3 regions of the Lottiidibacillus patelloidae genome follow, and region 3 is predicted to be linked to each of the others. Evidence: riboswitches for the same ligand, from Rfam matches in the RefSeq annotation. Region 3 holds a riboswitch; each other region holds the start of a gene.
The links. Region 3 has a riboswitch for S-adenosylmethionine ahead of msrA (peptide-methionine (S)-S-oxide reductase MsrA). Riboswitches for the same ligand answer to the same signal wherever they lie in the genome.
Positions count from the first base shown of each region.

Region 1 (2,272 bases), on a different contig from region 3:
AAACTAAAAAAGCAAGAGCCTCAGCCCTTGCTTCTTTCAATTATTTATTTGCTTGTGCTTTTAAGTCTTCGACTTTGTCTGTACGCTCCCATGGAAGGTCAACGTCAGTTCTTCCGAAGTGTCCATAAGCAGCTGTTTGCTTGTAGATCGGACGACGTAAGTCTAACATTTTAATAATTCCAGCTGGACGTAGGTCGAAGTTGCTGCGTACTAGTTCAACTAATACTTCTTCAGAAACTGTTCCAGTTCCGAAAGTATCGATTGAGATTGATACCGGATGTGCTACACCAATTGCATAAGCAAGTTGCACTTCACACTTATCTGCTAAACCAGCAGCTACGATGTTTTTCGCAACGTAACGTGCAGCATATGCAGCAGAACGGTCAACTTTCGTAGCATCTTTACCAGAGAATGCTCCACCACCGTGGCGTGCATATCCTCCGTAAGTATCAACGATAATTTTACGACCAGTTAAACCAGCATCTCCTTGTGGTCCACCGATTACAAAGCGACCAGTTGGGTTAATAAAGAACTTTGTCTTTTCATCAATGTATTCATGCGGTACAACAGGATCAATGACATGTGTACGTAAGTCTTGCTTAATTTGCTCAAGCGTAATTTCTGGATGATGCTGCGTTGAGATAACGATTGCATCAATACGCACGGGCTTGCCATTTTCATCATATTCTACAGTAACTTGAGTTTTACCATCCGGACGTAAGTAATTTACTGTTTCATCCTTACGTACTTCTGATAAACGACGAGATAATTTATGTGCTAATGAAATTGGAAGTGGCATTAATTCCGGTGTTTCATTACAAGCAAAACCGAACATTAATCCTTGATCTCCAGCTCCGATTGACTCGATTGCTTCATCTGACATACCATCACGGTCTTCAAGGGCAACGTCTACACCTTGTGCGATATCAGGAGATTGCTCATCGATAGAAGTTAATACTGCACAAGTATCAGCATCAAAGCCATACTTCGCACGTGTATAACCAATTTCCCTTACTGTTTCACGAACAATTTTCGGGATATCTACATAAGTAGTAGTTGTTATTTCACCTGCTACTAATACTAAACCTGTTGTTACGCTAGTTTCTGCCGCTACGCGAGCATTTGGATCATGTGTTAAAATTGCATCTAAAATTCCATCTGAAATTTGGTCACAAATTTTATCTGGATGACCTTCTGTAACACTTTCTGATGTAAATAGACGACGACTAATGTTAGCCATTAAAATTCCTCCTTTAAATAGTTTCTTCTATTTGATACGGAACTCAATCCCCAATTTTAAAAGAGTGACACATAAGAAAAAGCTTAAACCATTATGTAAAGCCTTTCGTGAACTCATAAAAAAATCCTTTCCCTATTATAGAGGAAAAGGTAATTCTTTCAGCCTTTCACCTCTTATCGATCAAGACAATAGTCTTGCAACAGGTTAGCACCTTTTCACCAGTAATTCTGCGGTGTCGGTTGCTGGGCTTCGTTGGGCCTGTCCCTCCGCCAGCTCGGGATAAGAAGAGTATCCGTTCGCGACATATCATATCGCATTATGTCAAACAGTGTCAATAACTTCGCTTAAACTCTTCTATATACATTTTCGGCATTCATTTCAATTGCTATACATGAAAACCGAGACTAATACTAGCATGCCCTAAAAATTGACTTTCTTCCTATAATTAAATGGTTTATAATAAAGGCTATTTCATTAAAAAATCCATTTTTTTCTTAAAAAGTCACATTATCGGTTAAATAGTATAGACTATATTTATAAATATGTTATACTATTTATTGAAAGTCACATACTAATAAATTTAATTAATAAATACTTATAAAAAAGGATGGTTCTAAAATGAGTGCGACTAAAAGTGCAGACGCTTTAAACAATCTTTTAAGCAATTCTAATATTCTTTCTAATCTTTCCGTTCCACAGTTAATTGAAAAAGCCTTGCTTCGTAATGAAGGAACATTAACATCTACTGGTGCACTACGAGTAGAAACAGGCAAGTACACTGGTCGTTCTCCTAAGGATAAATTTATTGTTGAAGAGAAGTCAGTAAAAGATAAAATTGATTGGGGCCCAATTAACCAACCAATCTCTGAAGAAGTGTTTAATAACTTATACACAAAAGTTTTAAATTACTTAGGTGATCAAAAAGAACTTTTCGTCTTCAAAGGTTTTGCAGGTGCAGATCAATCGTACCGCTTACCGCTACAAGTTATCAATGAATATGCTTGGCATAATCTTTTTGCACACCAACTATTT
Region 1 is NZ_NPIA01000008.1:78,263-80,534, forward strand. It holds gene metK (methionine adenosyltransferase) at 41-1,240, opposite strand; SAM riboswitch class I at 1,411-1,526, opposite strand; gene pckA (phosphoenolpyruvate carboxykinase (ATP)) at 1,859-2,272, shown strand, end outside.
Region 1: another riboswitch for S-adenosylmethionine. It lies ahead of metK (methionine adenosyltransferase); the one in region 3 lies ahead of msrA (peptide-methionine (S)-S-oxide reductase MsrA).

Region 2 (2,272 bases), on a different contig from region 3:
CAATATCATTTGCTGATGTCGGTTTTTCAGTAAGAGAACCTGTTCCAGACATAAGTAATAACAAGCCAATCGCCAAGTATGGAATAGCAATCATAGCAATGGAATGAATTAACAGTGACTTCCCTCTAGCACTTAAAAATAAAATTAAAATAATTGCCGTAATAGCGTATGTAATTAAAATATCTCCATGCCAAATTAAGATTGCATGAATTAGTCCAAGTACTAGTAAAAAAGTAAACCTTCTCAACAAAAACGGTAATGGACGAAGCTCTTTTTCTTTTAATCTTTCATAAAAGAAAATAGTCCCGAACCCGAATAAAAAGGAAAAAAGCGTGTAAAAATTTGCCTGAGCAACAATGTCGATAAAAATAACGACTGCCTTATCCCAGAATGTTTCTGCTGCTTTTTGTTGGTCAATATATAAAAATGGTAAAAAGAAAGCTGGCATATTCACTAAAAAAATGCCGAATAACGCAAACCCCCTGACGATATCTATCGCATCGATTCGCTCTTTTGCTATGCTTGGCTTTATCAAATAAATCACACATCCTGTCATATATTTGTATCTAAATTGTATTCGCAAAAAAAATTATAATTCCTGCATAAAAACAGTTGTCACTTCGTAAAAATAGTTGTATTATTTATCTCATGCTTGAAAAAAAGAGCTAGAAATTACTTCGAAAAAAGTTTTTAAAAAAATGCTTGACGCTTTTTTTACAACCATGCTATAGTTACTTTCATAGTTCACTAACTTTATTGAGCTAAAGTATTAATTCACTAAAATAACAATTAAATAGATTGAACTCTTATCATGAGAGGTGGAGGGACTGGGCCCGATGAAACCCGGCAACCGTCAACGATTTTTGTTGAAATGGTGCCAATTCCTACAAAGCTTTTTGCTTTGGCAGATGAGAGAAAGGACCCTACATATAACCCTTTCTGCTTGTTTGCGGAAAGGGTTTTTTATTGTTTCCTTAGGGCCTTAAGTCGCACCATCATATTTACAATCCTGACTAAACCTATAAAATTACTAAAAAAGAAAGAAGGGATTAAAAAATTGATCAAATTAAACGCTGTTGAAAAAGTATTTCGCAGAAAAAAACGCCCAGCTGTAACAGCTGTTTCAAACATTAACTTAACGATCGAAAAAGGAGAAATATTTGGCATCATTGGTTATAGTGGCGCCGGGAAAAGCACCTTGTTGCGGATGATCAATCAATTAGAAAAACCGACAAGTGGAACTGTCACTGTAGGCAATGTAGACTTTACTACTCTTCGAGGGAAACAATTACGACAAGCAAGACAAAAAATTGGAATGATTTTTCAGCACTTCAACCTACTTTGGTCAAGAACTGCTGCTGAAAACATTTCCTTACCACTCGAAGTTGCCAATGTACCAAAGGCTGAACGCGATGCAAAAGTAGCCGAACTGATTAAACTAGTCGGACTTGAAGGTAGAGAAGATGCTTATCCAGCTCAACTAAGCGGAGGTCAAAAGCAACGTGTTGGCATTGCAAGAGCATTAGCAAACAACCCTAGTATCCTATTATGTGACGAAGCAACATCGGCATTAGACCCGAAAACAACGGACTCCATTTTGCAGTTGTTACTTGATATTAATAAGCGACTTGGCTTAACAATTGTCCTCATTACACATGAGTTTGATGTCATTCGCAAAATATGTAAAAAGGTAGCTGTTATGGAAAATGGAAGCATCGTAGAACAAGGTAACGTCCAACAAATCTTCCATCAGCCACGTCATCAAGCTACTAAAAGCTTTGTTAAAGGAACTGAACTGGAGGTTATTAGCAAATGATTAGCAACATCATTCCACATGTAAAGTGGGAAAAAGTAATTGATGCAACCATTGAAACACTTTACATGACAGCAGTTTCTGTTCTTGCAACATTTATCTTCGGCGTCATATTAGGGTTATTGCTCTTCTTAACATCGAAGGGAAATTTATTGGAGAATGCTTCGATTCACCGAATCATTGCTTCATTCGTTAATATTTTTCGATCAATACCATTTATCATTTTAATTATATTGCTAATTCCACTCACAAAGATTTTAGTAGGAACAATGCTGGGGGCAAATGCTGCATTACCTGCTTTAATTATCGGAGCCGCACCATTTTACGCTCGCATGGTCGAACTTGCTCTACGTGAAATTGACAAAGGAGTAATTGAAGCTTCACTAGCAATGGGAGCATCATTTAAGGATATTATTTTTAAAGTTTTACTTCCCGAAGCAATGCCCGCTTTAGTATCCG
Region 2 is NZ_NPIA01000004.1:180,236-182,507, reverse strand. It holds gene CIB95_RS09410 (DUF418 domain-containing protein) at 1-535, opposite strand, end outside; SAM riboswitch class I at 804-915, shown strand; partial or broken gene CIB95_RS09405 (methionine ABC transporter ATP-binding protein) at 1,058-1,786, shown strand; gene CIB95_RS09400 (methionine ABC transporter permease) at 1,813-2,272, shown strand, end outside.
Region 2: another riboswitch for S-adenosylmethionine. It lies ahead of CIB95_RS09405 (methionine ABC transporter ATP-binding protein); the one in region 3 lies ahead of msrA (peptide-methionine (S)-S-oxide reductase MsrA).

Region 3 (2,272 bases):
TCCATTACTGCCACTCTAACTTGTTGTACTTCCTGTAAATATTGCAATGCTTCGGTTTCAATTGACTTTCTTTCAGGTGAATGTTGCCAATATAAAATTTTTTCATTTACTCCATTAATTGTAAGTTTTTCTTGTTGCAAGCTTCTGACACCACCTATACTTACATCCTTTTTTTACAGTTTATCACAAGCATCCCATTGATTAATAAAATTTAGTATTACCAAAATGACAAAAATGTACAGTTTCAACCATATACATTAATGTTTGACATTATCTTTGAGGGGGATTAATTATGCAAAATGAGTATGCAGGTTTTTGGATTAGGCTTATCGCTTATATTATTGACTCGATAATCATTTACGCTATTTTTATACCAATAGCTTTTATCGTAGGACTTTTAGTAGGTTTAATTGGCTCGTTGTCAGGCTTTAACCATCATAGTATTATCCAATTAAGTGAATTTTTAGGTACTCTTATAGGAATATTAGGATTTGTCTCATATTTTACATTTCTTGAGAAATCTAAAGCTCAAGCAACATTCGGAAAGCGATTATGTAGCCTCCAAGTAACAGATATAACTGGCAATCGGCTAACAACTCGAACTGCACTTTTTAGGACCCTTGGAAAATATTTATCAGCATTTATTTTCTTAATAGGATTTATCATGGCAGCATTCACTAAAAAGAAACAATCACTGCACGATTTAATTGCAAAGACGTATGTTATAAAAAAACAAAAAGTAAATTAAGAAAAAATTATTGACAGACAACCCTTTGGTGTTTTATTGTATTAAAGAGTTACATTATAAAAATAAATTTTCATATATTTCTTCTTATTCAGAGAGGTGGAGGGACTGGCCCTTCGAAGCCTCGGCAGCGGATTCTTTTTATTTAAGAACACCGTGCTAACTCCTGCGGCATAATTGCCGGAAAATAAGAAGAGGAAACATTGAATTCGTTCAAGACGCCTCTTCATTGAAGAGGCGTCTTTTGTTTCCTACTTCAAACCTTTCGAAGCCTGAATAACGAAGACAATCATGAGGAGGTTTCTAAAGTGGGGAAATTTGAAATTGCAACATTTGGTGCAGGGTGTTTTTGGGAAGTTGAATTTTTCTTAAAGCAAATTAATGGCGTTCAATCAACAGAAGTAGGATACTTAGGTGGAAATTATGACAATCCTACGTATGAAATGGTAAAAAAAGGAGTAACAGGCCATGCAGAAGTAGTTCAAGTTGTCTTTGATCCAACGCTAGTAACGTACTCTGACTTATTAAACGTCTTTTGGGATAACCATAATCCAACAACATTGAACCGCCAAGGTGACGACGTTGGAACGCAATATCGTTCGGCTATCTTCTACCATTCAGCAGAACAGCAATTCGTTGCGCAAGCATCAAAACTTGCACTTGAACAATCAAAGCGTTTTTCAAAACCTATCGTTACAGAAATTACGCCTGTATCTACCTTTTACCGTGCAGAAGAGTATCACCAAAATTACTTTGAAAAAAACGGCTTGTCTTCTTGCCAAATTTAGTACTTAATTTTTAAGATCACATTCATAATTTGAATGTGATCTTCTTTAGTTCCTTTACGTATTAGCTTTACTATACTAGAGGATTAAAGGCATGATTTATGCTTTTTCCGCATAAAACAATAAAACATACCTTATAAGGAGAGATGGAGATGAAAGGTGAAAACCTAAAAGAAAAAGAAACAATTTTTAACGAATACAGTCAAATGATTCAAAATAATAAACCTATCAAAAAACGATATACGAAAAAAGTTTTCAAAGAAATAGAGAAAAAATGGAAAAACACTCCTTACTCGATCAAGGATGTTTGTCTCATTCATCAGTCAAATTCAATGATCTTCGAAGCTGAAATCCACGTAGTTAGCCAACTATTCCGCCAAGCTAAGACACCTCTAAATACAAATGAAAAGAAAAGTGGCAGAAGAGTAATATTCGATAAATTCAAAAAAAATTTTCATAAACCTGCATTTAAACAGTTTTTTGAAGATTATTATGACTCGATCTTTAAAGACTTATCGATCACTATGCACGCCACACCTTCGCTGGATACATTTAAGTCATCCTTACTTCAATATGATTTTGTCACTATCCTCTACCTCGCAGAAAAATCTCTAGAACGTGCAAAATGGATAAAATTCATCAAGAAAAACGCCTTCCAAACTTACACGAAAACCTTAATTGACCTTTATTTTTTCTCACTAGAAGAACATGTTGAAAGCACATTACGGAAACAACCGAAGTT
Region 3 is NZ_NPIA01000007.1:21,158-23,429, forward strand. It holds gene CIB95_RS12425 (AAA family ATPase) at 1-140, opposite strand, end outside; gene CIB95_RS12430 (RDD family protein) at 293-748, shown strand; SAM riboswitch class I at 830-939, shown strand; gene msrA (peptide-methionine (S)-S-oxide reductase MsrA) at 1,054-1,533, shown strand; gene CIB95_RS12440 (DUF2325 domain-containing protein) at 1,683-2,272, shown strand, end outside.